One region of the Achromobacter pestifer genome, then DNA from elsewhere that is predicted to be linked to it. Evidence: predicted binding sites of a transcription regulator. Region 1 holds the regulator's gene; each other region holds the start of a gene.

The links. The regulator LexA, encoded in region 1, represses DNA repair genes until DNA is damaged. The targets are predictions, from matches to a motif close to ACTGTATNNNNATACAGT.
Region 2: a site for LexA is predicted at 2,684-2,701, ahead of FOC84_RS03840 (PA0069 family radical SAM protein). Genes of this name have one in related genera too.
Region 3: a site for LexA is predicted at 2,229-2,246, ahead of recA (recombinase RecA). Genes of this name have one in related genera too.

Annotation. Positions count from the first base shown of each region.
Region 1 covers NZ_CP053985.1:5,414,477-5,424,111, reverse strand. The annotation lists gene uvrB (excinuclease ABC subunit UvrB) at 1-723, opposite strand, end outside; gene FOC84_RS25750 (amino acid aminotransferase) at 799-1,998, shown strand; gene FOC84_RS25745 (IclR family transcriptional regulator) at 2,095-2,841, opposite strand; gene FOC84_RS25740 (thiolase family protein) at 2,980-4,227, shown strand; gene FOC84_RS25735 (class I adenylate-forming enzyme family protein) at 4,262-5,758, shown strand; gene FOC84_RS25730 (Bug family tripartite tricarboxylate transporter substrate binding protein) at 5,755-6,720, shown strand; gene lexA (transcriptional repressor LexA) at 6,950-7,600, shown strand; gene lon (endopeptidase La) at 7,727-9,635, opposite strand, start outside.
Region 2 covers NZ_CP053985.1:731,045-740,679, forward strand. The annotation lists gene FOC84_RS03830 (DMT family transporter) at 1-787, shown strand, start outside; gene FOC84_RS03835 (hypothetical protein) at 803-1,255, opposite strand; gene FOC84_RS03840 (PA0069 family radical SAM protein) at 1,330-2,676, opposite strand; gene FOC84_RS03845 (sulfate adenylyltransferase subunit 1) at 2,888-4,186, opposite strand; gene cysD (sulfate adenylyltransferase subunit CysD) at 4,228-5,136, opposite strand; gene FOC84_RS03855 (phosphoadenylyl-sulfate reductase) at 5,178-5,921, opposite strand; gene FOC84_RS03860 (sulfate/molybdate ABC transporter ATP-binding protein) at 5,918-6,982, opposite strand; gene cysW (sulfate ABC transporter permease subunit CysW) at 7,009-7,908, opposite strand; gene cysT (sulfate ABC transporter permease subunit CysT) at 7,905-8,795, opposite strand; gene FOC84_RS03875 (sulfate ABC transporter substrate-binding protein) at 8,820-9,635, opposite strand, start outside.
Region 3 covers NZ_CP053985.1:604,633-614,267, reverse strand. The annotation lists gene FOC84_RS03230 (sensor histidine kinase) at 1-1,306, opposite strand, end outside; gene FOC84_RS03225 (response regulator transcription factor) at 1,422-2,111, opposite strand; gene recA (recombinase RecA) at 2,343-3,407, shown strand; gene recX (recombination regulator RecX) at 3,544-4,230, shown strand; gene FOC84_RS03210 (LysR family transcriptional regulator) at 4,258-5,175, opposite strand; gene metE (5-methyltetrahydropteroyltriglutamate--homocysteine S-methyltransferase) at 5,318-7,615, shown strand; gene FOC84_RS03200 (Pls/PosA family non-ribosomal peptide synthetase) at 7,843-9,635, shown strand, end outside.

The DNA of each region.
Region 1 (9,635 bases):
GTCGATGGTCTCGCCGCGCACGCGGAACGTGCCGCGGGTGAACTCGGCATCGTTGCGGGTGTATTGCATGGCGACCAGGCGCGCCAGGATCTCGCGGCGCGAGATCTGGTCGCCGCTGCGCAGGATCAGCACCATCGCATGGTAGTCGCCCGGGTTGCCGATACCGTAGATGCACGACACCGTGCCCACGATGATGGTATCGCGACGCTCCAACAGGCTCTTGGTCGCCGACAGCCGCATCTGCTCGATGTGTTCATTGATGGACGAATCCTTCTCGATGAACAGGTCGCGCGTCGGCACGTAGGCCTCCGGCTGGTAGTAGTCGTAGTACGAAACGAAGTACTCGACGGCGTTCTTCGGGAAGAACTCCCGCATCTCGGCGTACAGCTGAGCGGCCAGCGTCTTGTTGGGGGCCAGCACCAGCGCCGGCCGCCCCATGCGGGCGATCACGTTGGCCATGGTGTAGGTCTTGCCGGAGCCCGTCACGCCCAGCAGCGTCTGGAACATCAGGCCGTCCTCGACGCCCTGCGTCAGCCCCTCGATGGCGGTGGGCTGATCGCCGGCCGGCGGATAGGGCTGGTACAGGTGAAACGGGCTGCCCGGGAAATCGATGAATCCAGGGCCTGGCGCGGACGGATCCGCCACGGCCGATGCAGCCGCGGGATCGGCCGCCGGGTTCGCTGCGGCCGCCGCCGTAATCGGGTCTATTGCGCTCTTAGGCATGCTAGACTCTTCCAGGGTAAACCCCCCATTATCCACAGCAGCCCGTACTGCGTCCACCCACCTCATCAGACTCCCATGAGCACCCTTTTCGATTCCGTCGAACTCGCCCCGCGCGACCCTATTCTTGGCCTGAACGAACAATACAACGCTGATACGCGTCCCGGTAAGGTGAATCTGGGCGTGGGCGTGTACTACGACGATCAGGGTCGCATTCCCCTGCTGGGCGCGGTTCGCAAGGCTGAAGCCGCCCGCATCGAGGCCGCCGCCGCCCGCGGCTACCTGCCGATCGAAGGCATCGCCGGTTACAACTCCGGCGCGCAAGCCCTGCTGCTGGGCAAGGATTCCGCGTTGGCCGCCGCCGGCCGCGTGCTGACCACCCAGGCCCTGGGCGGCACCGGCGCGCTGAAGATCGGCGCCGATTTCCTGCGCCAGCTGCTGCCGGCCTCCAAGATCCTGATCAGCGATCCCAGCTGGGAAAACCACCGCGCCCTATTCGAGCGCGCCGGTTTCGAAGTCGGCACCTATTCGTACTACGACGCCGCCACCCGCGGCCTGAACTTCGACGCCATGCTGGCCGACCTGAAGGCCGCGCCGGCCAAGACCGTCGTCGTGCTGCATGCCTGCTGCCACAACCCGACCGGCGTGGACCCCACCGTCGACCAGTGGAAGCAGATCGCCGCCGTCGTCAAGGAAAACAATCTGGTTCCGTTCCTGGACATCGCCTACCAGGGCTTCGGCGACGGCCTGACCGAAGACGCGTCGGTCGTGCGCATGTTCGCCGACCTGGACCTGACCATGTTCATCAGCTCCTCGTTCTCGAAGTCGTTCTCGCTGTACGGCGAACGCGTCGGCGCGCTGACGGTCGTGGCCGGCAGCAAGGACGAAGCCACCCGCGTGCTGAGCCAGCTCAAGCGCGTGATCCGCACCAACTACTCCAACCCGCCCACCCACGGCGGCACGGTGGTGTCGACGGTCCTGAACACGCCCGAACTCTTCGCCATGTGGGAAGAAGAACTGGCCGGCATGCGCGACCGCATCCGCCAGATGCGCAAGCAACTGGTCGACAAGATCAAGGAACACGGCGGCAAGCAGGACTTCAGCTTCGTGCTGCAGCAGCGCGGCATGTTCTCGTACTCGGGCCTGACCGCCGCGCAAGTGGATCGCCTGCGCGAAGAACATGGCGTCTACGCCGTGTCCAGCGGCCGCATCTGCGTCGCCGCACTGAACAGCGGCAACATCGACAAGGTCGCCAAGGGCATCGCGGCAGTGCTGTAAAACCACTTGCCGCGCACAGGCCCATCCGGGCCTGCCGCCAGCAACGGGACCTTCGGGTCCCGTTTTCTTTGGCGCTGCCCGCTGCGCGCGGCAACTTTACTTGTCCAGGAACCGGTTCATCTCTTCGCGGATCACCTGGGCAACCGCTTCCTGGCGCTTTTGCGTCATGCGATTGTCCAGCGCCGCGACACTGATGCCGCCCAGCACATCGCCTTCCTTATTCATCAGCGTGACGCCCACGCCGGTAACCTTGCTGACCGCGTGGCTACCTATCACGGCATAGCCGCGCTTACGTGCGCGGGCAATGCGCACGCGCAGTTGCTCGAGCGTGAGCGACTTGTACTTGAGAAAGCGAGCCCTGTTGACGTTGAGGTAATGCTCCGTGAGGTCTTCGTCGAAGCTCGCCAGCATGGCCAGCCCGCCCGCGCCCACACCGATGGGCTGACGGTTGCCGACCGGGATGGCCAAGGCCTGAATGGGATAGGTACCCACTTCCCGGCCGATGCACAGGGTATCCAGGTCTTGCAGGATCACCAGGAAGCTGGCGTCTTCGGTGCGGTCGGAGATACGCCGCAGCAAAGGTCCATAGCGCACGGACAGCGACGATTGCGTAGCCAGTGATTCCCCGAGTTTCCGGCAGTAGTCGCCAAGGTAGTACTTCTTGCTGCGCGCGTTGCGCGCCACCAGCCCTTGCGCCAGCAGTTCGCGCAACAGGCGCAGCGCCGTCGGTTTTTCCAACCCCTGCTCTCGACACACGTCCGTGAGCCGCAGACCTTCTTCGTGATGGCGCTGCACGGTTTTCAGCACTCGCAGCGCCTTCTGGATGCTGGAGGATTGCGTCATGTCATCCGGGTCCACATCAGGCAGAAAAGTTTCATATGCCGGAACTTTATCCTGTTTTCAACGGGTAAGCAGGGGTTAATACGGAACGGCCGGCCACGCAGAATAGAGCCACTCATCGACTAGCTGCCTACACCCATCATGAACGTCTACATCACCGGCATCGCCCATACTCCGCTTGGCCGCCACCCGGATCTCTCGGTCAAGCAATTGACCGAACAAGCCGTCAACAATGCCCTGACCGACAGCGGCCACGCCCTGGAAGACATGCAGGCGGCATGGTTCTCCAACGTGCGCCAGGGCCAAATGGAAAAGCAGAATTCGATCCGCGGCCAATGCGCGCTGAACGCGATGGGGGTGAGCGGCATCCCCGTCTTCAATATCGAAAATGCCTGCGCCAGCAGCAGTTCCGGCTTGTTCAACGCCTGCATGGCGATCGAATCGGGCATGTTCGACACGGTCTTGGTGGTCGGCGCGGAAAAGATGTTCTATCCGGACAAGAAGACCGAGATGATGAACGCGTTCTTCGGCGGCACCGACATACATCTGTTGCGCCAGACATGGGATTTCTTCTGCCAGCAGGAGACCGACCCTGACATCCGACAGCGGCTGAACTCTCCCGGCGCCTGGAATACGCAGAGCTTTTTCATGGACATCTATGCGGCCATGGCGCGCCAGCATATGCGCACGTATGGAACCACGCAGCGGCAGATCGCCAGCGCGGCCGCCAAGAACCACTCGCACTCGACCATGAACCCGCTGGCCCAGTACCAGAACGCTATGTCGCTCGACGAGGTGCTTGCGACCCCTGAGATCGCCTGGCCTCTGACGCGCGCCATGTGCGCACCCATTTCTGACGGCGCCGCGGCCATCGTGCTGTCCAGCAGCCGCACCCTGTCCGACGCGCGCAGGCAACGGGCCGTCAGGGTCGCAGGCATCGGCGCGGCCAGCACGGTGATCCGCGACATCACCGATATGGACAGGCACTGCGTGCACTTGGCTGCCAAGCGCGCGTATGCCATGGCCGGGATCACTCCGCAGGACATCGACCTGGCTGAAGTGCATGACGCATCCAGCTTCGCGGAACTGCTGCAGATCGAAAATCTGGGCCTTTGCGCCCGCGGCCAAGGCGGGCCATACACCGAAAGCGGAGCAACCAGCCTGGGCGGAACCACACCCGTCAACGTATCGGGCGGCCTGGTGTCCAAGGGACACCCGATCGCCGCGACGGGACTGGTGCAAATCCATGAGCTCGTTACGCAACTGCGCCATGAGGCTGGAGCGCGCCAGGTACAGGGCGCCCGTACCGCAGTGGCCGAAAACGGCGGCGGCTTCTTGCATTACGAAGATGCCGCGGCCGTGGTCACGGTGCTCAGCAACAGGCTCTAGCATGCAGCCTATCGATTTTTTCCTGCATGCGGCCATGCGGTACCCAGATCGCATCGCGGCGATCGATGCGGCTAGCGGCCGCGCCCACACCTACGAAGCGCTGCGCGGCCAGACGCTAGCGCTGGCCGCGGCGCTGCAACGCCTGTCGGGCAAACCGCGTCCGGTGATCGCGACGCTGGCTGGCAATTCGCACGCGATGCTGCTGGGCATATTGGCCACCTACGCCTGCGCCGGCGTGCTGGTGCCGCTGACGCCGACCGTAGTCGAACAGGACATCGCCCGCCAGTTGGCGACGGCCACACCCGACATCGTGTTGCACGACGCGGCATACGAGGCGCTGCTGGCTTCCTACCATGGCCTGCGCATCTGCAACGACGCGGGCCGTGAGCTCCATATCGACGCGCTGGTGCATGAACACGCAGGCCAGTCACCATTGCGCTTCAACCCGGATCTGGGCGATAGGGCCGCCATCAAGTTCACCGGCGGATCGTCGGGCGCGCCCAAAGCCGTATTGCAGTCGCTGCGCTGCATCAACACCATGGTGGCGTCGCTGGCCATGGCGTATGGCTTCGACAGCGAGGAACGCTTTCTGCTGGCTCCGCCGATGACGCATGGCGCAGGCACTTTCGTGCTGCCGGTACTGCATGCCGGTGGCTGCCTGGTGATCGCCAGCAAGGCCACGGCCGAGCAACTGCACGCCTTGATGGACACCCATGGGGTGACGTCCACCTGGCTGCCTCCCACGCTGCTCCAGCGGTTGGTGCAGGCACAGCGTGACGCTGCGCGCCATCTGCCAGCGCTGCGCAACCTGCTGTATGGCGGTGCGCCATGCCCTGCCCCGCTGCAGTCGCAGGCGATTGCGGCGTTTGGCCCCGTACTGGGCGTTACCTACGGCCTGACAGAAGCGCCAGTCATCATCGCAGGCATGGACGGCGCTACAGGCTCCCTAGCGGAAAACCGAGGCAGCGCAGGCCGCATCGGCCCCCTGACGCGCGTGGCAGTCGTCGGCGCCGATGGCCGCCCAAGCGCCAACCCAAACACATTGGGCGAAATTATCGCCAGCGGCGACTTGCTGATGTCGGGCTACCTGAACATGCCCGAACAGACCGCGGCCGTCCTGAAAGACGGCTGGTTCCACACTGGAGACATCGGCGTCATCGATGAGCGCGGGTTCCTGTTCATCAAGGGCCGCTCCAAGGACGTCATCATCAGCGGCGGCTTCAATGTGTATCCCTCCGACGTCGAGAACGCCTATGCGCAACACCCAGACATCGCCGAATGCGTGGTGTTCGGCAGCGCCGACGACGAATGGGGCGAACGCGTCGAAATGGCGGTCGTGCCGGTTCGGCCGGAAGCGATCAGCGCGCAGGCGCTGATCGACTACGGCAAGCAGCAATTGGGGTCCGTGCGGACACCCAAAATCATCCACATCGTGCAGTCTTTTCCCAAAAACACGCTGGGCAAGATCGACAAGCGGCGAATTATCGACGACTTGCGCGACGCGACCCGGCAGGAGGAACATCGATCATGACTTTCAAGACCTGGATTGCCGCCACAAGCTGCGTGTTGGCCGTCACGCTGGGCGGCTCCGCCGCCGCAGCCTTTCCGGACCAGCCTATCCGCTTCGTGGTCGGGTTTCCGCCGGGAGGCTCGACGGATATCGTCGCGCGGGTATTGGCCGAGGGCCTATCGCGCGAACTGGGACAGGCCGTGGTCGTCGAAAACAAGGCGGGCGCTGGCGGCACTATCGGCGCCTCGTCGGTCGCACACGCCAAGCCCGACGGCTACACCATCTTCCTGGGTACCGTAGCCACCAACGTGATCAACCCGCTGTTGCGCAAGGAGCTGAATTTCGACCCCATCAAGGATTTCACCATGATCGGCGAGGTTGGCTTCTACACCAATCTGGTGCTGGTCAATGCCGATTCGAAGTATCAGGACCTGCGCACCCTGGTCGCCGATGCAACGCTGCGGCAACTGTCCTACTCCAGCCCCGGGACCGGCACATCGCCGCACATGACCGGCGAATACTTCAAGATCCTGACGGACGCAAAAATGCAGCACATTCCCTTCTCAGGCAGCGGGCCGGCGTTGACCGCCCTGATGGGCGGTCACGTCGACCTCGGGTTCGACAATCTGCCCGCGGCCCTGAGCCTGGTGCAGTCGGGCAAAGTGCGGGCGCTGGCCATCACCAGCACCACGCGCATCAAGGAACTGCCCGACGTGCCCACCGCCGAGGAACTGGGCGTGAAGAACATGAGCGTAGACGCCTGGGTCAGCGTCATGGGCCCAGCCGGCATTCCGGCCGACCGACTGTCGGTGCTGAGTTCCGCCTTGCTGAAAGCGCTGGCCAAACCCGACATCATCCGCAAGCTCGAAGACAAAGCCATCACGATCAAAGCCACCCGTCCGGAGGAATTGCAGGGTTATATCGAATCCGAGACCCAAAAGTGGCGCGGCGTCATCGACGCGGCCGGAATCAAGCCGGAGTAGCAGACGCGGCATCGTCCAGGCCCGGCCGTGCCATGGAGCCGTAAGCACATGGCTTTCCAACGGCCGGCCGCGGCCGATTTCGCCGGGTGCGTCCGATCCGGGACATCCTGACCGGCCTGCCGTCACCTTGGCTTTGGCGCGGCGGCGGCCCCATAGCTTGCTTTTTTGCGCTGCGTCCCCCAGAATGGCGCTGTATATATGTACAGTCCGCTAGCACCGGATCATCGCCATGGCCAGCAAACTCACTGATCGCCAACAACAAATCCTGGACCTCATCAGGCAGACCGTCGCGCGCACCGGCTTTCCGCCAACCCGCGCCGAGATTGCCCTGGCCCTGGGTTTCCGTTCCCCCAATGCGGCGGAAGATCACCTCAAGGCGCTGGCGCGCAAGGGCGCCATCGAACTGACGGCCGGAGCCTCCCGTGGCATCCGCCTGAAGGACAACTCCCCTGCCCCCACGCAAAGCTCGCTGCCCATGCCGGGCCTGGCGCAATTGTTGCTGCCGCTGGTTGGCCGCGTGGCCGCTGGCAGCCCCATCCTGGCCGCCGAGCATGTCGAACGCGAGGTCGGCGTCGACCCCAATCTATTCGCGCAAACGCCCGACTACCTGCTCAAGGTGCGCGGCATGAGCATGCGCGACGCCGGCATCCTGGAAGGCGACCTGCTCGCCGTCAAGAAAGCCTCGGAAGCCCGCAACGGCCAGATCGTGGTGGCCCGTCTGGGCGACGATGTCACGGTCAAGCGCTTGCAGCGCCAGAACGGCCACATCGAACTCCTGCCCGAAAACCCCGACTTTGAACCCATCGTGGTCGAAGCAGGCCAGGATTTCGCGTTGGAAGGCATCGCGGTCGGCCTGATCCGCACGCACGCGTTGCACTAAAGGCCTGCGGCGCCGGCCCGCTGCCCGCAGCATAAAAAAACCCCGCCAATTTTCCTGGCGGGGTTTTTTGTTGGAAGCCCCATCCTGGAAAAACGCCCCGTACTGGCGGCGTCCTCCGGGCGTGCATCAGTGCTTGAGCACCGGATCGGTCGAACCGGGTTCGGTAGGCTTGGCCACCAGGGGCTCCTTGACCGCCTCTTCCTCGGCCAAGGGCTCCGGCAGACGCTCCAACGCCAGTTCCAGGACCTTGTCGATCCAGCGCACCGGCACGATCTCAAGATGGTTCTTGACGTTGTCCGGGATCTCCGCCAAATCCTTGACGTTTTCTTCCGGGATCAAGACCGTCTTGATGCCGCCACGGTGAGCCGCGAGCAGCTTTTCCTTCAGGCCGCCGATGGGCAGGACTTCGCCGCGCAGCGTGATCTCGCCGGTCATGGCGACATCGGCACGCACCGGGATGCGCGACAAGGCCGACACCATGGCCGTGGTGATCGCGATACCCGCGGACGGACCGTCCTTGGGCGTCGCGCCTTCCGGCACGTGCACGTGCATGTCGTGCTTCTCGAAGACGCTGTCGGCAAAGCCCAGGCGGCGGGCGCGGGAACGCACCACCGTGCGGGCCGCCTCGACCGATTCCTTCATCACGTCGCCCAGCGAACCCGTGCGTTGAATGACGCCCTTGCCAGGCATGTCCGCGACTTCGATCGTCAGCAGATCGCCGCCGACTTCCGTCCAGGCCAGACCCGTGACCTGACCGATCTGGTTTTCCTTTTCGGCCATGCCGAAGGTGTAGCGGCGCACGCCCAGGAAATCGCTCAGGTTGTCGCCCGTGACGTTCACCGGCTTGACCTCGGCAGCCTTGCCTTCGGCCTTGGCGCGGTCGCTCTGGGTCAGCAACTGCTTGATGACCTTGCGGCAGATCTTGCCCACTTCGCGTTCAAGCGCACGCACACCGGCTTCGCGGGTGTAGTAGCGCACGATGTCGCGCAGCGCGCTGTCGTCGACCGAGAGTTCACTATCCTTCACGCCGTTGTTCTTCAGCAGCTTGGGCAGCAGATGGTCGCGGGCGATGTGGATCTTCTCTTCCTCGGTGTAACCGGAAAGACGGATGACTTCCATGCGGTCCAGCAGGGCCGGCGGAATGTTCAGCGTGTTGCTGGTGGCCACGAACATGACGTCGGACAGGTCGAAGTCGACTTCGATGTAGTGGTCCTGGAACGTGTGGTTCTGTTCCGGATCCAGTACTTCCAGCAACGCCGACGAGGGATCGCCGCGGAAATCCATGCCCAGCTTGTCGATTTCATCGAGCAGGAACAAGGGATTGCGCACGCCGACCTTCGACATGTTCTGGACGATCTTGCCGGGCATGGAGCCGATGTAGGTGCGGCGATGGCCGCGGATCTCGGCTTCGTCGCGCACGCCGCCCAGCGCCATGCGGACGAACTTGCGGTTCGTCGCCTTGGCGATGGATTGGCCGAGCGAGGTCTTGCCCACGCCAGGAGGGCCGACCAGGCACAGGATGGGCGCCTTCACCTTGTCCACGCGCTGTTGCACGGCAAGATATTCCAGGATCCGTTCCTTGACCTTCTCCAGACCGTAGTGGTCGTTGTCCAGCACCGTTTCCGCGTTGCTGATGGAATTGTTGATCTTGCTCTTCTTCCTCCAGGGGAGGTTGATGAGCGTATCGATGTAGTTGCGCACCACGGTGGCTTCGGCCGACATGGGCGACATGAGCTTGAGCTTCTTGAGCTCGCCATCGGCCTTCTTGCGCGCCTCTTTGGGCATGTGGGCAGCGATGATCTTCTTTTCAAGCTCTTCGATGTCCGCGCCTTCCTCGCCCTCGCCCAACTCCTTCTGAATGGCCTTGACCTGCTCATTCAGGTAGTAGTCGCGCTGGCTCTTTTCCATCTGCTTCTTCACGCGGCCGCGAATCCGCTTCTCGACCTGGAGGATGTCGATTTCGGTTTCGAGTTGCGTGAGCAGGCCTTCGAGGCGCTCGGAGGTGCCGACGATCTCGAGCATCTTCTGCTTCTGC
Region 2 (9,635 bases), 2.4 Mb from region 1:
GGGCGCTCCCTTCGTCTTCGCCTATGGATTGTGCGCCTCGGTGCTGTACGCGCCGTGGGTCATCTGGGTGCTGTTGCACGACGGCATGACCTGGACCTGGCCGGTGGTCGGCGCCATCCTGACCTCCAGCCTGTTGCATCTGGGCTACAGCCTGTGCCTGCAACGGGGATATCAGGTGGCCGACCTGTCGGTGGTCTACCCCATCGCCCGGGGCACCGGGCCGCTGCTGTCCACCACCGGCGCCTTTCTGCTGCTGGGCGAACCCGCCACCAGCACCGGCATCATCGGCATGCTTTGCGTGGTGGGCGGCGTGCTGTTGATCGCAACCCAGGGGCGCCTGACCATCTTCAAGCAGGCCCAGGCCTGGGTGGGCGTGCGCTGGGGCGTGGTGATCGGCCTGTTCATCGCCGCCTATACCGTGGTCGACGCCTATGGCGTGAAGGTGCTGCTGATCAGCCCCGTGCTGTTCGACTGGTTTACCTGTGTCACCCGCACGACCATGATGGCCCCCCACATGCTGCGCCGCCGCCCCCAGTCCTGGGAGGCCATGCGCGGACACTGGCATCTGGCGCTGGCCGTGGGCCTGCTGTCGCCGTTGGGATACATCCTGGTGCTGTACGCCCTGCGCAACGGCGCGCCGCTAAGCCTGGTCGCCCCTGCCCGGGAAATGTCCATGATGCTGGGCACCCTGGCCGGCATGTTCCTGCTGCGCGAAAAAGTCGGACCAGGCCGGTTGGCCGGCTGCCTGGGCATCCTGGCGGGCGTCATTCTGCTGGGTTCGAGCTGACCAGCCCTGTACCGCTCAGAAGCCGGCGGCCGCACCCAGCCACATCAGTCCGGGGATGATCGCGCCCCAGGCCAACACCATCACCACATCGATCACCATGGCCTTCCTGGTGACCTGAGCCGTCACGGGCTCCACCGTGGCGTTGCCCAGGCAGCGCTCGCGCGAGGCCGGCGCGGCCTCGACCGGCGCAACCGGTACTGCGGGCGCAGGCATCGGTACCGGCGCGGCGACAGCCTGGCCGGCCAGTGCGCCCGCTTCGGCGGGCGCTGGCGGGAACGGCCAGCGAGCCGGTACGGAACCGGGCCGCACGCGACGGCGCGGTTCAACGTCGGCCGCGGACGTGTTCCAGGGCAGCGCCATGCCGGCCACCCTGGCGCACCAGGCGCGGGCGTGGTTCGTGCCGCGGCGCAGCGGGTTCAGCGTGACGACGAGTTCGTCCGACAAGACGGAAATATCAGCGGTGTTCATAGGGAACTCCTAGCAAAGATGGTCCAGCGCCAGGGCGTAGCCCCCCGGCAGGCATCCGCGGCGGCAGCCGGCGGTCAATCGAACAATGACAACTGGCCCGCGGCCATGGCTTGCAACTGGCGCGCTGCGCGCCCGTGCACGGCGCCGGCTGCGGGCGATACGGCGGAAAAAGGGACCCCTGAAGACGCTTGCGCGCCAACCGGGGATAGGAAATCGGCAGCCCCCACCGATGCGGCGGGAGGCAGGAAACGGTCGCAATCCAGCGCCAGCCGGTGGCGGTTCAGGCCCAGCTTGCGGGTAGCGATGGTGAAGCGCTGGCGCAGCAGATCGGCCCATACGCCGGTTCCGCGCATGCGCGACCCGAAATTAGGATCGTTGCGGCGGCCATTGCGCAGGTCTTCGATGCGATGCAGGACGCGCTGGGCGCGGTCCGGGAAATGGGCGTTGAGCCAGTCCTCGAACAGGGTCTTGACCTCCCAGGGCAGGCGCAGGACGGTGTAGCTGGCGTAGTGCGCGCCGGCCGCCTTGGACTCCTGGAGGATGTGTTCCATGGACTCGTCGTTGATGAACGGGATGATGGGTGCCACCAGCACGCCCACCGGCACGCCGACGTCGGTCAGGCTGCGCACGGTTTCCAGCCGGCGCCACGGCGCGGCGGCGCGCGGTTCCAGCGTGCGGGCCATGCCCGCGTCCAGCGTGGTGATGCTCATGTACACCACCACCAGCTTCTGCTCGGCCAGGGCGGCCAGCAGGTCCAGATCGCGGGCGACCAGCGCGTTCTTGGTGACGATGGTGAGCGGGTGACGGGTTTCCAGCATCAGTTCCAGCAGGCCGCGGGTCAGCCGCCATTCGCGTTCGATGGGCTGGTAGGCGTCCGTGGCGGAACCGATGTTGATGGGAGACGGCTTGTAACCGGGCCGCGCGAGTTCGGCGCGCAGGGCCTGGACCGCATTGGCCTTGGCCACCAGCCGGGTTTCGAAGTCCAGCCCCGGAGACAGGCCCAGGTAGGAATGGGTGGGCCGGGCGTAGCAATAGACGCAGCCATGTTCGCAGCCGCGGTACGGATTGACCGCGACGTCGAAGGGAATGTCCGGCGAATCGTTGCGCGACAACATCTTGCGCGCTTCTTCGGCGGTGACCGTGGTCTTGGGAGCGGCCGGCGCGATGCGCGCATCCGGCAGGATGGGAATGACGCGGGCGGCGGTTTGCTCGCCAGAGGCTGCTTCAGGGAAATTATCGGGGACGGAATCTACGAAGTCGGCGGGTAGACCGGAGGAAGACCAGCCGTCGTCGACCTGCACACGGTCATCGCGCTGAAAGCGATGCCGAACATTAGTAACCGCACCCCGACCGCGCAAGGCGGCGGGGGCGGCAGCCGGGGACCCAGAACCGGCGGGAAAAGAATGATCGGTGCGTGCCATGAAAACTACTGTACAAAAACACAGTGGTTTTGACAAGCACCAAAAGCCTTTTCGTAAGACAACCCCACTTTACCGCAAGACGCCAACGCCGTCCGGACAAATCGATTTCACCAGACGAGATCGTCCGGAAACCCGCACCAGTATTGAATTTAGCAAAAAAACAACAGGTTCTGAAGGGCCGGAAATCCGTTGTTTTCCAGTCTCTTCCGGGCTAGCGCAGCATGCCCGCCGCCGCGGTCTGGTGCGTGGCCTCGTCGATCAGGATGAACGTGCCCGTCGCGGGCACATCGGCATAGCGATCGACCGCCAGCGACTCGCGCGTGGTGATCGTCACGCGTCCGATGTCGTTCATGCGCAGCGTGCCTTCGGTGTTCTCCACTTCCTGCAGTTCGTGGATGTCGCGATGCGACAGCACCGCGCGTATCTTCGCCGAGGTCAGGCGCGTGCCCGACTTCAGCAGATACTTGCGCGCCGGGTTCAACGCCTGCGCATCGAGCCAGCACAGCTCGGCTTCGAACTCGCGCGTGACCTGCGCCGGCGCCGACGCATGCACGATCACGTCGCCGCGCGACACGTCCACGTCGCGATCCAGCACCAGCGTGATCGAGTCGCCCGCCACCGCTTCATCCAGCGCGCGGTCGAAGGCGCGCACTTCGCGCACGACTGCCGTCACGCCCGAGGGCTGCACCGTGATCTCGTCGCCCGGCCGCAGCACGCCGCTTGCGACGCGGCCGGCATAGCCGCGGAAGTCATCCTTGCGGCTGCCGTCATGGCGCGCCACCCATTGCACCGGAAAGCGCAGCGGCAAGGCGCGGCCGTCGCTCGCCAGGTCCAGCGATTCCAGCAGGGCCAGCAATGGCTCTCCTTCGTACCAGGGCGTCTGCGGCGACAGCGTGACGACGTTGTCGCCGTTCAGCGCCGACAGCGGCAAGGCGTCGAAATGCTCGATGCCCAGCTTGCCCGCCAGGTCCGCATAGGCGTCGCGGATGCGCTCGAAGACGGCGCGGTCCCAGTCCACCAGATCCATCTTGTTGACCGCCACCACGATGTGGCGGATGCCCAAGAGGCGCGCGATGGTGCTGTGGCGCTTGGTCTGCGGCAGCAGCACGCCGTCGGCCGCGCGGGTGGCGTCGATCAGGATGACGGCCACGTCCGCCGTCGACGCGCCCGTCACCATATTGCGCGTGTACTGCTCGTGCCCCGGCGCGTCGGCGATGATGAACTTGCGCGCGGGCGTGGAGAAATAGCGATAGGCCACGTCGATGGTGATGCCCTGCTCGCGCTCGGCCTCCAGGCCGTCGGTCAGCAGCGAGAAGTCGATGCCGTCGCCCGCCACGCGCTTGTGCTTGGCGCGCGAGATCGCGTCCAGCTGATCGGCGAACACGCCCTTGCTGTCATACAGCAGACGGCCGATCAGCGTGGATTTGCCGTCGTCCACCGAACCCGCGGTGATCAGGCGCAGCACGCCCGTGTCGGCGCCGGAAAGAAAAGAGTCGTTTAGTGCGTTCATGTGCGTTCCTGGTCGCCGGCGCATGCCGGCGTGTCATGCGATCAGAAATAGCCTTCCTTCTTGCGGCGCTCCATCGAGGCCTCGGAAGTCTGGTCGTCCATGCGCGTGGCGCCGCGCTCGGTAATGTCGGTCACCGCGGTTTCGGCGATGATGGCGCGGGTGTCGGCCGCGTCGGACGCCACCGGGCAGGTGCAGGAGATGTCCCCCACCGTGCGGAACCGCACTTGCAGGCGTTCGACTTGTTCACCATCCTGCGGCGGGGTCAGCCGCGTGACCGGCACCAGCAGCCCCTTGCGGCGCACGACTTCGCGCTGGTGGCTGTAGTAGATGGACGGCAACGCCAGCTGCTCGCGCTGGATGTACTGCCAGACGTCCAGCTCGGTCCAGTTCGAGATCGGAAACACGCGCATGTTCTCGCCGCGGTGCACGCGGGTATTGAACAGGTTCCAGAGTTCCGGGCGCTGCGCCTTCGGATCCCATTGGCCGAATTCGTCGCGGAACGAGAAGATGCGCTCCTTGGCGCGGGCCTTTTCCTCGTCGCGGCGCGCCCCGCCTATGCAGGCGTCAAAGCCGAATTCCTCGATCGCCTCCAGCAGCGTCACGGCCTGGGCGGCATTGCGCGAATCGGTCTCGCGGCGCAGCACCACGCTGCCGCGCGCGATCGAATCCTCGACGCTGCGCACGATCAGGGTCTCGCCCAGCTCGGCCGCGCGCGCATCGCGGAAGGCGATCACTTCTTCGAAGTTGTGGCCGGTATCGATGTGCATCAGCGGGAACGGAAAGCGCCCCGGCCGGAAGGCCTTTTCGGCCAGGCGCAGCAGCACCACGGAGTCCTTGCCGCCCGAGAACAGCAGCACGGGTTTCTCGCTTTCGGCGGCCACCTCGCGCAGGATGAATATTGCTTCCGATTCCAGCCAATCCAGGTGGCTGCGTTGGATCACAGCAGACATATGCACTTCCCCTAAAACAGATTTCGAATTCGTGGGCCGCATCAATCGGCGCGCGCCGCGATGCTGATGACCCGGTTGCCCGCATGCAGGCCACATTCCTTGGAGTCCGACGACTCCCACCACCAACGCCCTGCCCTCAGGTCCTCGCCGGGACGGATGGCGCGGGTACAGGGTTCGCAGCCAATGGACGGGTAGCCCTGGTCATGCAGCGGGTTGTACGGAATGCCCAGGGCGCGGATGACGGACCAGACTTCCTCTTCGCTCCACTCGGCCAGTGGATTGAACTTGTAGAGGCCGAAGGTCGGGTCGTCTTCTTCCAGCGGCAGTACGCCGCGGGTGGTGGATTGCGCCCGCCGCTGCCCGGTGATCCAGGCGCCGCGTCCGGCCAGCGCGCGCTTGAGCGGCTCGACCTTGCGGATCTGGCAACAGGCCTTGCGCAATTCCACGCTTTCATAGAACGCATAGGCGCCGTGTTCGGCCACGTGCTGTTCGACCGCGGCCGCCACCGGCCGGTACACGGTGATCTCGCGGCCATAGTGTTCGCGCACGGCGTCCAGCACGCCCAAGGTCTCGGCGTGCAATCGGCCCGTGTCCAGCGTGAAGACTTCCAGGTCCAGGCCGGCGCTGTAGATGGCATGCGTCAACAGTGTGTCCTCGGCCGCCAGCGAGGAGGCCAGCGCGGCGTCCGGGTAGCGCTGCTGCACGTCGGCCAGGCGCGCGCCCAGCTCGCGCCAGCGCGCAGCCAGGCCCGGTTCGAGTTCAGGCAAAAGATCGGTAGTGCTCATGATTGCGTCGCAAAAATGCGCGCCCGCCGCGGACGCGCCAACAGAATTTCGCCATCGCGCAGGCCTAGCTCGCGGTACAGGGACTCGGGCACCTCGGCTTCGATGATGGCGTCGGAATCCTCGCTGGTCAGTTCCAGGTAGGCGCTGGGACCGGCGAGGAAGGCATGCGCCAGGCGCACCGGAATGCCGTCCGCGCCGTCGCGGTAGCGCTCGACCTCGAACTCGTGCGGCCGCACATAGGCGGTAGCGCGCTGGGCTTCGGCCTGCGCCAGTTCCGGCGCGGGCAAGGACAGGCCGGCGCCGCTCCAGACACCGCGCGTGGCAAAGCCCTGCAACTGGTTGACGTCGCCCAGGAAGCCGTAGACGAAGGGCGTGGCCGGCTCTTCCCAGACCTCGCGCGGCGTGCCCACCTGCTCGATGCGGCCCGAGTTCATCAGCACCACGCGGTCCGACACCTCCAGCGCTTCTTCCTGGTCATGCGTGACGAACACACTCGCCACGTTCAGCTCGTCATGCAGGCGGCGCAGCCAGCGCCGCAATTCCTTGCGCACCTTGGCGTCCAGCGCGCCGAACGGCTCGTCCAGCAGCAGCACCCGCGGCTCCACCGCCAGCGCGCGCGCCAGGGCGATGCGCTGGCGCTGGCCGCCGGAGAGCTGCGCGGGATAGCGGTCGGCCAGCCAGTCCAGCTGCACCAGTCCCAGCAGGTCATGCACCTTGCGCTGGATCACGTCTTCCGAGGGGCGCTGCGAACGGTGCTTGACGCGCAGGCCGAAGGCCACGTTCTCGAACACCGTCATATGCTTAAACAGCGCGTAGTGCTGGAACACGAAACCGACCTGGCGCTGGCGCACGTCCACGGCGGTGGCATCTTCGCCCGCGAACAGCACGCTGCCGGAATCGGCCGACTCCAGCCCCGCGATGATGCGCAGCAGCGTGGTCTTGCCACAGCCCGAGGGCCCCAGCAGCGCGACCAGCTCGCCCGTCTCGATGTGCAGCGAGACGTCGTTCAGCGCCCGGAACTGGCCGAAGCGCTTGGATAGATTGCGGACTTCGATACTCATAGCTTGTCTCCTTTCAGGCCGCCGCGTCAGGCCAGGGCCGGCTTGATGGCGGCCGGCTGGCCGGGATACTCGACCGGCAGGTCGGCCGCTTGCTGAAAGCGCGCGTTGCGCCACTCGACGACGTTCTTGGCCACCAGCGTCACCAGCGCCAGCAAGGCCAGCAACGACGCCACGGCGAACGCCGCGGAATACTGGTATTCGTTGTAGAGAATCTCGACGTGCAGGGTCATGGTGTTGGTCAGGCCGCGGATCTGCCCGGACACGACCGACACCGCGCCGAACTCGCCCATGGCCCGCGCGTTGCACAAAATGGCGCCGTACAGCAGACCCCACTTGATGTTGGGCAGCGTCACCCGCCAGAAGATCTGCCAGCCGCTTGCGCCCAGGGTCAGCGCCGCCTGCTCTTCCTCGCTGCCCTGCGCCTGCATCAGCGGAATCAGCTCGCGCGCCACGAACGGAAACGTCACGAACAGCGAGGCCAGCACGATGCCCGGCACGGCGTAGACGATCTTGATGTCGTGCGCCTGGAGCCAGCCGCCGAACCAGCCCTGGGTGCCGAACAGCAGCACGAACACCAGGCCAGCCACCACCGGCGACACCGAGAACGGCAGGTCGATCAGGGTGATCAGGAACTGCTTGCTGCGGAACTGGAACTTGGTGATCGCCCAGGCCGCGGCCACGCCGAACACCAGGTTCAGCGGCAGCGCAATGGCCGCGACCAGCAGCGTCAGGCGGATGGCGGCCAGCGCATCAGGTTCGACGATGGCGTCCAGGTACAGCTGCCAGCCCTTCTTGAAGGCCTCGGCGAACACCGCCGCCAGCGGCACCAGCAGGAACAGCGTCAGGAATCCCAGCGCGATGAAGAGCAGCACGCCGCGCACCCAGCGCGGCTCGGTCAAATGGGCGGGACGGTCCGCGGCGCTCATGCGAGCCTCCCGAGGTTGCGGCGGGCCTGCCAGCCCTGCAGCAGATTGATGACGAGCAACAGCGCGAAGGACAGCACCAGCATCACCGTGGCGATGGCCGCGGCGCCGGCGTAGTCGAATTCCTCGAGCTTGGCGATGATCAGGAGCGGCGTGATCTCGGACACCATCGGCATATTGCCGGCAATGAACACCACCGAGCCGTACTCGCCCACCGCGCGCGCGAAGGCCAGCGCGAAGCCGGTCATCAAGGCCGGCATGATGATGGGCAGCAGCACCCGGCGTATGGTCTGCCAGCGGTTGGCGCCCAGGCTGGCCGCGGCCTCCTCGATCTCGCGCTCCACGTCTTCCAGCACCGGCTGCACCGTGCGCACCACGAAGGGCACGCCGATGAAGATCAGGGCGATGACGATGCCCAGCGGCGTGAACGCCACCTTCCAGCCGAACCAGTCGGCCAGGGGCCCACCCAGCCAGCCCTTCTGCGAGTACAGCGCAGTCAGCGCAATGCCAGCCACGGCGGTGGGCAGCGCGAACGGCAGGTCCACCAGCGCGTCCAGGATCTTCTTGCCCGGAAAGCGATAGCGCACCAGCACCCAGGCCACCACCGTGCCGAACACCAGATTCACCAGCGCCGCGATCAGCGACGCGCCGAAGGTCAGCTGGTACGAAGCCAGCACCCGCGGCGCGGTCACCGTGTCCCAGAATCCCTGCCAGCCCAGCCCCGCGCTCTTGATCGGCAGGGCCGCCAACGGAATGAGCACGAGGATGCTGAGGTACAGCACCGCGTAACCCATCGAGATGCCGAATCCGGGCAGCACGCCCGGGCTGTTGCGCCGAAAGGCAAAAGGCGCTTGCGCGCCGCTTGCCGCCGGGTTCGAGGCTGTCGTCATGGCCGTCGTCCGATCGTCAAGTGCTTATTTCTTTTGCGGCAGGTAGATCTGGTCGAAGGTGCCGCCGTCGCTGAAGTGGTCCTTCTGCGCCTTGCGCCAGCCGCCGAAGATCTTGTCGTCGATGGTCACGAGCTTGACCTTGGGGAACTTGCTTTCGTACTTGGCGGCCACGGTCTTGTCGATGGGCCGGTAGTAGTTCTTGGCGATGATTTCCTGCGCGGCGGGCGTGTAGAGGAACTCCAGGTAGGCCTGCGCCGCGGCGCGGGTGCCCTTCTTGTCCACGACCTTGTCGACCACGGCCACCGGCGGCTCCGCCAGGATGGACAGCGACGGCACCACGATGTCGAACTTGTCCGGGCCCAGCTCTTCGAGCGCCAGGAAGGCTTCGTTTTCCCAGGCCAGCAGCACGTCGCCCACGCCGCGCTCCACGAAGGTGGTGGTGGCGCCGCGCGCGCCGGTGTCCAGCACCGGCACGTGCTTGAGCAGATCGCCCACGAAGGCGCGGGCCTTTTCCTCGCTGCCGCCGTTCTTCTCCAAGGCATAGGCCCAGGCGGCCAGGTAGTTCCAGCGCGCCCCGCCCGAGGTCTTGGGGTTGGGCGTGATGACCTGCACGCCGTCCTTGACCAGGTCGTCCCAGTCCTTGATCTGCTTGGGGTTGCCCTTGCGCACCAGGAACACGATGGTGGAGGTATAGGGCGAGCTGTTCTGCGGCAGGCGGGCCTGCCAGTCGGCCGGCAGCAGCCCGCGGTCGGCGACCGCGTCGATGTCATAGGCCAGAGCCAGGGTCACCACGTCGGCTTCCAGGCCGTCGATCACGGAGCGCGCCTGGCGGCCGGAACC
Region 3 (9,635 bases), 2.3 Mb from region 1:
TCGAATGCGCCGTGGGGTGATCGCTGATTTCGACGCTGGCCTGGTGCTTCTGGGCGATCTCCCGCACGATGGCCAGCCCCAGGCCGCTGCCGTCGGACTGGGTGCCCAGCACGCGGTAGAAGCGGTCGAACACCCGTTCGCGCTCTTCAGGCGGGATGCCGGGGCCGGAATCCTCGACCTCCAATACCGCATGCGCGCCCAGGATTTGTGCGCGTACCGTGATGTGGCCGCCGCGCGGCGTGTAGCGCAGCGCGTTGTCCACCAAGTTGTTGAGCAGTTCGGCCAGCAGCAGGGGGTTGCCGTTGATCTCCACCGGGTGGTCCGAGCCCTCGAAGCCCAGGTCGGTGTTCAGCGACAGCGCCTGCGGCGCCCAGTGCATGGCCTGTTCGTAGGCGATGGCGTTGAGGTCCGTGCGGGTCAAGCCGATGGCGCTGGGGTTCTCGGCCCGGGCCAGCAACAGCAGTTGGTTCACCAGGCGAGTGGCGCGTTCCGAGCCGGTCACGAGCTGGCGCAGGCTGGACTGCATTTCCTCGGGGCTGGCGTCGCGCAGCGCCAGCTCGGCCTGGGTGCGCAGGCCGGCCAGCGGCGTCTTCAACTGGTGCGCCGCGTCGGCGACGAAGCGGCGCTGCGCCTGCACGTTGGACGAAAGCCGGTCCAGCAGATCGTTCATCGCGGCCACCAGGGGCGCGATCTCGGTAGGCGCGGCGCGCTCGTCGATGGGCGAAAGATCGTCGGGCCGGCGGGCCCGCAGGCGCTGCTGCAGCGCGTTCAGCGGCGCGACCCCGCGCGACAGCCCGAACCACACCAGCAGCACGGCGATGGGCAGCACCACGAACTGCGGAATGATCACGCCCTTGATGATGTCGTTGGCCAGCTGCGTGCGCTTTTCGACGGTCTCGGCCGCGATCAGCAGCGCTGGCTGCGTATCCGGCAGGTGCAGGTCCACCCAGGTGAACGCCAGCCGGATGCCGAAGCCGCGCAAAGTCGCGTCTTCGTACTGCACTTCGCCGGGGCGGGGCTGGCCCACGGTGGAAGGCAGCGGCAGGGCGCGGTCGCCGCCCAGGTATTCGCCGCGGCTGCCCAGCGCCAGCCAGAACACGCTGTCGGTCTCGTCGGCGTGCAGCACTTCGCGCGCGGTGCTGGTCATCTTCAGCACGGCGCGGCCGTCCTGCGCGTGCACCTGCAGGGTCAGCACGTGGAGATTGTTGGCCAGCGCGCGGTCGTAGGGCACGTTGGCGATGTTCTGCGCCACCACGTAGGTGATGGCCACGCTCATCGGCCACAGCAGGAACAGCGGCGCCAGCATCCAGTCCAGGATCTCGCCCAGCAGGGAGCGTTGCGGCGGCGCGAAGCTCGGGCCCTTGGCCCCCGCCCGCATGACCTCCAGTGCTTCCTGGTTCAGCGCTTCCGGCGGCGCCGCTTCAGCTTGCGAGGTACGCCGCACCCTGGTCCCGCTCAAGACAGTAGCCCAGGCCGCGCACCGTCACGATTTTCACGCCGCTGGGCTCCAGCTTCTTGCGCAGGCGATGGACGTAGACCTCGATGGCGTTGGTGCTGACTTCCTCGCCCCATTCGCACAGGTGGTCGACAAGCTGGGTCTTGCTGACCATGCGGCCGCTGCGGGTCAGGAGGATCTCGAGCAGGCTGACTTCGCGCGCCGACAGGTCCAGCGTCTGGTCGTCGACCACGGCGACGCGGCCGGTCTGGTCGAACAGCAGGCGGCCGTGCTTGATCATGGTGGCGCCGCCGCCCGCGCCGCGCCGGGTCAGGGCTCGCACGCGGGCCTCGAGTTCCGACAGCGCGAACGGCTTGGCCATGTAGTCGTCGGCGCCCAGGTCCAGCCCCTTGACGCGCTGTTCGATACTGTCGGCGGCGGTCAGGATCAGCACCGGCAGGGCGGAGTTGCGGGCGCGCAGGCGGCGCAGCACCTCCAGCCCGGCCAGTTGCGGCAGGCCCAAGTCCAGGATGAGCAGGTCGAATGCCTGGGCCGCCAGCGCCGAATCGGCCGCCAACCCGTCGCGCACCGCATCCACGGCATAGCCGTTGTGGCGCAACGAACGGGACAGGCCGTCGGCCAGGATGCTGTCGTCTTCGGCGATCAGGATACGCATGGGCTACAGTGAGAAAAGACCCCGTGGCGCAAAGGGGACAAAACGCCGGGTTCGTCTGGCATTCTGGCATAGGGCGCCAAGCTTGCCACTCAGGGTATACGTGCAAAACACTGGCACACTGGTTTTATGTACAGTATAATCCGATGCCATAATCTGACCCGTTGCTCAAAGCACCCGCCTAAACCTGCGGCACTTCCCTAGACACCAGATACGTTACAGACAGGACTCTACATGGACGACAAAACCACCAAGGCCGCCGCATCGGAAAAGGCCAAGGCGCTTGCCGCCGCGCTTTCGCAGATCGAAAAGCAGTTCGGCAAGGGCTCGATCATGCGCTACGGCGACAACGAGGTTTCGCATGACATCCAGGTGGTTTCCACGGGCTCGCTCGGTCTGGACATCGCGCTGGGTGTCGGTGGCCTGCCGCGAGGCCGCGTGGTCGAAATCTACGGCCCGGAATCGTCGGGCAAGACCACGCTGACGCTGCAGGTCATCGCTGAAATGCAGAAAATCGGCGGCACCTGCGCGTTCGTTGATGCGGAGCACGCGCTCGATGTGCAATACGCCTCCAAGCTGGGCGTCAAACTGACCGATCTGCTGATTTCGCAGCCGGACACCGGCGAACAGGCGCTGGAGATTACCGACGCGCTGGTGCGCTCCGGCTCGGTCGACCTGATCGTCATCGACTCGGTGGCCGCGCTGGTGCCCAAGGCCGAAATCGAAGGCGAAATGGGCGATTCCCTGCCCGGCCTGCAAGCCCGCCTGATGAGCCAGGCGCTGCGCAAGCTCACCGCCACCATCAAGAAGACCAACTGCATGGTCATCTTCATCAACCAGATCCGCATGAAGATCGGCGTGATGTTCGGCAACCCCGAAACCACCACCGGCGGCAACGCGCTCAAGTTCTACGCCTCCGTGCGCCTGGACATCCGCCGCATCGGTTCCATCAAGAAGGGCGACGAGGTCGTCGGCAACGAAACCCGCGTCAAGGTCGTGAAGAACAAGGTCGCGCCGCCGTTCAAGCAGGCCGAATTCGACATCATGTACGGCGCCGGCATCTCGCGCGAAGGCGAAATCATTGATCTGGGCGTGGCCGCCAATGTGGTGGACAAGTCCGGCGCGTGGTACAGCTACAACGGCAACCGCATCGGCCAGGGCAAGGACAATGTCCGCGAGTACCTGAAAGAGCACAAGGACATGGCCGTCGAGATCGAGAACCGCGTCCGCGAGAACCAGGGCATCGTCAGCCGCGCGGCCGAATTCGTACCCACCGCGGAAGACACCGCCGAAGATTGATCGGATCGGTGGCGGGCCTGGCGCGTGGCGGATTCAGATTTGCCGCGAACGGCCCGCGTATCGCGTCGGGGCAGCCCGAACACTTGCGGCAGGCGCCAGGACGGGCCTGCCGTTATGCATAGCAAGCAGGAAACGCATGAGCTGGAAACCGCCGCCCGCGTCAGCCGAGCGCCTCCGCGCCAAGCTGGACGATGAATTCGAAACCGTGGCCAAGCCGCAGGGCTTGCGCCGCAGTTCGGATGCGCGCCGCGAGCAGGAAGCGCAAGCCGGCGATGCGCCGGATTCATGGAGCCGCAGTTCGGAAGCGGGCGGTGCGCGCCGCGGCCGCCGTGCCGCCGCGGCCGAGGACGGCCAGGATACCGACAGTCAGTCGACCCGCAAGGGGCCGTCGTTGAAGATGCGGGCCGTGGGCTATCTGTCGCGGCGCGAGCACGCCCGCGAGGAATTGGCGCGCAAGCTTGCCGCCCATGCCGAAGATCCGGCCGAAGTCGAGGCCGTGCTCGATGCCCTGGAGAAGGAAGGCTGGCTGTCCACCGAACGCTTTGCGCAAAGTTTGGTCCATCGGCGCGCCTCGCGCCAGGGGGCGGCGCGCATCGTGCAGGAATTGCGGCAGCACGGGGTGGACGACAACCAGGTCGCCGAATTGCGCGAACAACTGCGCGCTACCGAATACGACCGCGCGCTCGAAGTCTGGAAGAAGCGCTTCAGCGCCAAGCCGGAGGATCGCGCGGCGTACGCAAAACAGGCGCGCTTTCTGGCCAGCCGTGGCTTTGCACATGACGTGATTCGTCGCATTCTGGGCGAAGGCGGCGACGAGGACTGAGTTCCTCCGCTGCAAACGGCTGGCTTCTTACTTCGCCGACTTGATCCCCGACAGCGTCTTGAAACACACGTCGCGGGTAATGGTCAGGAACTCATCGATGTACGAGGCATCCGTGTCCTCGCTGCGCACCGTCGCGTACAGCGTGCGCCATACGCCTTGCGGGCCCAACCGGCACAGCCGCAGCCAGCCCTGATTCATGTATTCCGTCAGCGCCCAGTTGGGCAGCGCGGCCACGCCGCGGTTGCTGGCCACCAGCTGCGCAATGATGGGGGTGAGCTCCGCGCGGCGGATGGCGGCCGGCTCCACGTCGGCGGGGTCGAGGAAGGCCGTGAAAATGTCCAGGCGCTGCTTGTCCACGGGATAGGTGATGAGCGTCTGGTCGGCCAACTGATCCGGCATGACGAACTTGCTGCCGGCCAGCGGATTGGATTCCGACACGGCCAGCACCAGCTCGTACTTGAACAGCGGCAGGTATTCCACCGCGTCCAGTGGCTGGGGGTCCGAGGTAATGACCAGGTCCAGGTCGCCGCGCACCAGGGCGGGCAGGGGGGCGAAGGAAAACGCCGCCGACAGGTCCAACGCCACATCCGGCCATTGCGCGCGGAAGGCATCCAGGGCCGGCATCAGCCACTGAAAGCAGGAATGGCAGTCGATCGCCAGGTGCAGCCGGCCGGTGCGGCCCGCGGCCAGCCGCTGCAGATCCCGTTCCGTCGCGCGGATGCGCGGCAGCACTTCATCCGCCAGCGCCAGCACCCGCAGGCCCGCGGTCGTCAGCCGCGCCGGCCGCGTGCGGCGGTTCAGCAACGGCGTGCCCAGCCGGGTTTCCAGGTCGCGCAACTGGTGCGACAGGGCCGACTGGGTCAGGTGCAGGCGCTCGGCGGCTTCCTGCAGGCTGCCGCCATCGCGGATGGCGGTAAGCGTTTCAAGATGGCGGATTTCAAGCATGGGTGACTACAGGGTTAGGAAATAAGCTCATATTGTATGAGATTTGCTCATTCTATGAATGTGTACATTGATTTTGATTCATTTTGGTTTGGCATCAGAATAGCCGTCACTTGAGCAAATTTTGTCTAACGGCGGAAATGTCATGACTACTATTCATAATTTGGGTTTCCCCCGCATCGGCGCGCAACGTGAGCTGAAGCGCGCGGTCGAAGCCTATTGGGCCGGCAAGCAGACCTCTGAAGAACTGGAACAGACGGGCCGTGAACTGCGCGCCAAGCACTGGAAACTTCAGGCCGCCGCCGGCCTGAAGTTCGTGCCGGTGGGCGACTTCGCCTGGTACGACCAGATCCTGGAATGGACCACGCTGCTGGGCGCCGTGCCGGCCCGCTTCGGCCAGAAGGACGACGAGCCCGTCACGCTGGACACGCTGTTCCGCATGGGCCGTGGCCGCGCGCCGACGGGCAAGCCCGCCGCCGCCTGCGAAATGACCAAGTGGTTCGACACCAACTACCACTACATCGTGCCGGAACTGGTGCCAGGCCAGACCTTCCGCATCGCCCGTGAATCGCTGTTCGAACAGGTCCGCGAAGCGCAGGCCCAGGGCTACGCCGTCAAGCCCGTGATTCCCGGTCCGCTGACCTGGCTCTATCAGGGCAAGGGCGATGCCTTTGACGCCGGCGCCGCCGATGAGGGCAAGCTGCAACTGCTGGCCGCGCTGCTGCCGGTCTACCAGGAAGTGCTGGCGCGCTTCGCCAAGCTGGGCGTGCAGTGGGTGCAGATCGACGAACCCATCCTGGCGCTGGATCTGCCGCAAGCCTGGCGCGACGCGTTCAAGCAAACCTATGACCAGTTGTCCGCCAGCGCGGTCAAACTGCTGGTGGCCACCTACTTCGACGGCCTGAAGGACAATCTGCCGACCGCGCTGGGCTTGCCCGTGGCCGGCTTGCACGTGGACCTGGTGCGCGCGCCCGAACAACTGGCGGAAGTGGTCGCGGGCCTGGGCGCCGAACAGGTGCTGTCCGCCGGCGTCATCAATGGCCGCAACATCTGGCGCACCGACCTGGACGCCGCCATCGCCACGCTGACCCCGATCAAGCGGCAATTGGGCGACCGTCTGTGGCTGGCGCCTTCGTGCTCGCTGCTGCACGTGCCGGTGGATCTGGCTTATGAAACCGAGTTGGATGCGGAGCTCAAGAGCTGGCTGTCGTTTGCCGCCCAGAAACTGGAAGAACTGAGCCTGCTGGGCCGCGCCCTGGACAGCGCGACGCAAGCCGCCGCGCAGGACGGCCTGGCCAAGCAGCGCGCCGCGCTGGCCGCCCGCCGTTTTTCGGCCCGCATCCACAATCCGGCCGTCGCCCAGCGCATGGCTGGTGCGGCCGCCGTGTCGCGCGACCGCGCGCCGTTCGCCGGCCGCATCGCCCGCCAACAGGAAGAGCTGGGCCTGCCCGCCTACCCGACCACGACCATCGGCTCCTTCCCGCAGACTGCGGAAATCCGCGCCCTGCGCCGCGACTGGAAGTCGGGCGCGCTGTCGGACTCGGGCTACGAGACCGCCATCCGCAAGGAAATCGAGGAAGTCATCCGCTTCCAGGAAAAGGTCGGCCTGGACGTGCTGGTACACGGCGAACCCGAGCGCAACGACATGGTGGAGTACTTCGGCGAGCTGCTGGCCGGCTTCGCCTTCACCAAGAACGGCTGGGTCCAGAGCTACGGCTCGCGTTGCGTCAAGCCGCCGGTCATTTTCGGCGATGTCGCCCGTCCCGCGCCGATGACGGTGGGTTGGTCGTCCTACGCGCAGTCGCTGACCGACAAGCCGGTCAAGGGCATGCTGACTGGCCCGGTCACCATCCTGCAGTGGTCGTTCGTGCGCGACGACCAGCCGCGCGAGCAGACCTGCCGCCAACTGGCCCTGGCCTTGCGCGACGAAGTGGTGGACCTGGAAACCGCCGGCATCAGCGTCATCCAGATCGACGAGCCCGCCATCCGCGAAGGCTTGCCGCTGCGCCGCGCCGACTGGCAGGCGTATCTGGATTGGGCCGTGGATTGCTTCCGCCTGTCGACCGCCGGCGTGCGCGACCAGACGCAGATCCACACCCACATGTGCTATTCGGAGTTCAACGACATCATCGAATCCATCGCCGCCATGGACGCGGACGTGATCACGATCGAAACCTCGCGTTCCAACATGGATCTGCTCAAGGCCTTCGAGGACTTCCGTTATCCGAACGATATCGGTCCCGGCGTGTACGACATCCATTCGCCGAACGTGCCCGAAGTGGACTGGATGGTCGGCCTGATGGAGAAGGCCGCGGCCCGTCTGCCCAAGGAGCGTCTGTGGGTCAATCCTGACTGCGGCCTGAAGACGCGCGCCTGGCCTGAAACCGAAGCCGCGCTGATCGGCATGGTGCAGGCGGCCCGCGCCTTGCGCGAGGCGGCCTGAGCAGAAAGCTTGCCGTAATGCCGCCTGATCCCATGGGTCTGGCGCCAGCCCTGATCCGCGCATGCCGCGCGCGGATCAGGGCTTTTTCCTTGCAGCCGCAAGGTTCTTGTGATGGCTGCAAGCCACAGCCTGGGCGCGGCGCGGATGTTTTTTTCAATCCTGCTTGAACGAAATTCCGCGGCATGGGTCAATACGCAAAATCCCATTGCTGGATCCTTGTCGTTCCTATGATTCTCCAAGGCCCCTGTCGGCCCGACCTGCTGCTTGCAGAGACGCTGCCCGACATTCTGGAAGCCACGATCCGCCGGCATCCCGCCGCCGTCGCCATTCATTGGCTGGATCACACCCTCACTTATGACATGCTCGGCCAGCGCGCCGACCTGGCCGCGCACCATCTGATCGAAGCGGGCGTGCGGCCCGGCGATATCGTCGGCCTGTGCCTGCCGCGCGGCGCCGACCTGCTGGTGATGCAGGCGGCCATCGCCAAAGCGGGCGCGGCCTGGCTGCCATTTGAATCCGACACGCCTGCGGACCGCATGCTGGTCTGCCTGCAGGACGCGGGAGCCCACGGACTGATCGCGGGCGCCGAGGTCCGGCTGGACGGCATGGAAACCTGGACCACCTGGGCGCTGTCGGAGCCGGTCGAAGGCGATTTGCGCAGGCGGGAAGGGCTGCTGCCCGAACATCCTGCTTATGTCATCTACACCTCGGGCTCCACCGGCAAGCCCAAGGGCGTGCCTATCAACCACGCCAGCATCTGCCACTTCCTGCGCAGCGAAAACGCAGTGCTGGGCGTGCGCCATGAAGACAAGGTCTACCAAGGCTTCTCGGTGGCCTTCGACATGTCGTTCGAAGAGATCTGGATCAGTTATCTGGTCGGCGCGTCCTTGTGGGTAGCGCCCAAGATGCTGACCACGGACCCGGAAGGCCTGCCTGACGCCCTGGTGCGTGAAAGCGTTACCGTGCTGCACGCGGTGCCGACCTTGCTGGCGCTGTTCGCGCGCGACGTGCCTGGACTGCGCATCGTCAATCTGGGCGGCGAGGTCTGTCCGGATTTCCTGGTGCCGCGCTGGGCTACGCCCGGCCGGCGCCTGTTCAACACCTACGGCCCCACCGAGACCACCGTGTCCGCCAGCCTGGCCGAACTGCTGCCCGGCCAGCCCGTGACCATAGGCGCGCCGCTGCCCAACTACGGCATGCTGGTGCGCGGCGAGGACGGCGCGGTGCTGCCGCAAGGGCAGGTGGGAGAGCTGTGCATCACCGGTCCTGGCGTGGCCGGCGGCTATCTGGGCCGGCCCGAGCTGACGGCCGAGAAATTCCTCGCCAATCCGCGCCCGTCCGGCGATCACGACACCCGCATGTACCGCAGCGGTGATCTGGCGCGCATCGACGAACACGGGCAGATCCATTGCCTGGGCCGCAGCGACGACCAGGTCAAGGTGCGGGGGTTCCGCGTCGAGCTTGGGGAAATCGAGGCCGCGCTTTACCGCCTGCCGGGCGTGGGCGCCGCTGCCGTGGTGCTGCGCGATCTGGCAGGCATCGAGCAGTTGGTGGCCTTCCTCAAGCCCGAGGGCGAGGCGCGGCTGGACCCGCATGCGATGCGCGCCGCGCTGGGCGCGGACTTACCCGCCTACATGATTCCGGCGCGCTTCGAACTGGTGGCCGAAGTGCCCCGCCTGACCTCGGGCAAGATCGACCGCAAGGCGTTGAAGGCGCGCGAGCTGGACGCCGTGTCCGAGCCCTGCGGTGACGACGACGTGCCCGTCACGCCAGGCGAGCTCGCCTTGTTCGACGCCCTGCGCCCTTTGTTTCCGGGGCAGCCGCTGCGGCTGGCCAGCGACTTCTTCCGCGACCTGGGCGGCCATTCGCTGCTGGCCGCGCGCCTGGTGTCGTCGTTGCGCAAGCATCCGCATTTTTCCGCGCTGACCATGCACGAGCTTTACCAGCATCCCGTGCTGGGAACCCTCGCGGCCCGGCTGGACGCGCTGGCCTCGGCCGAAAGCGCCGCGACCCAATCGGC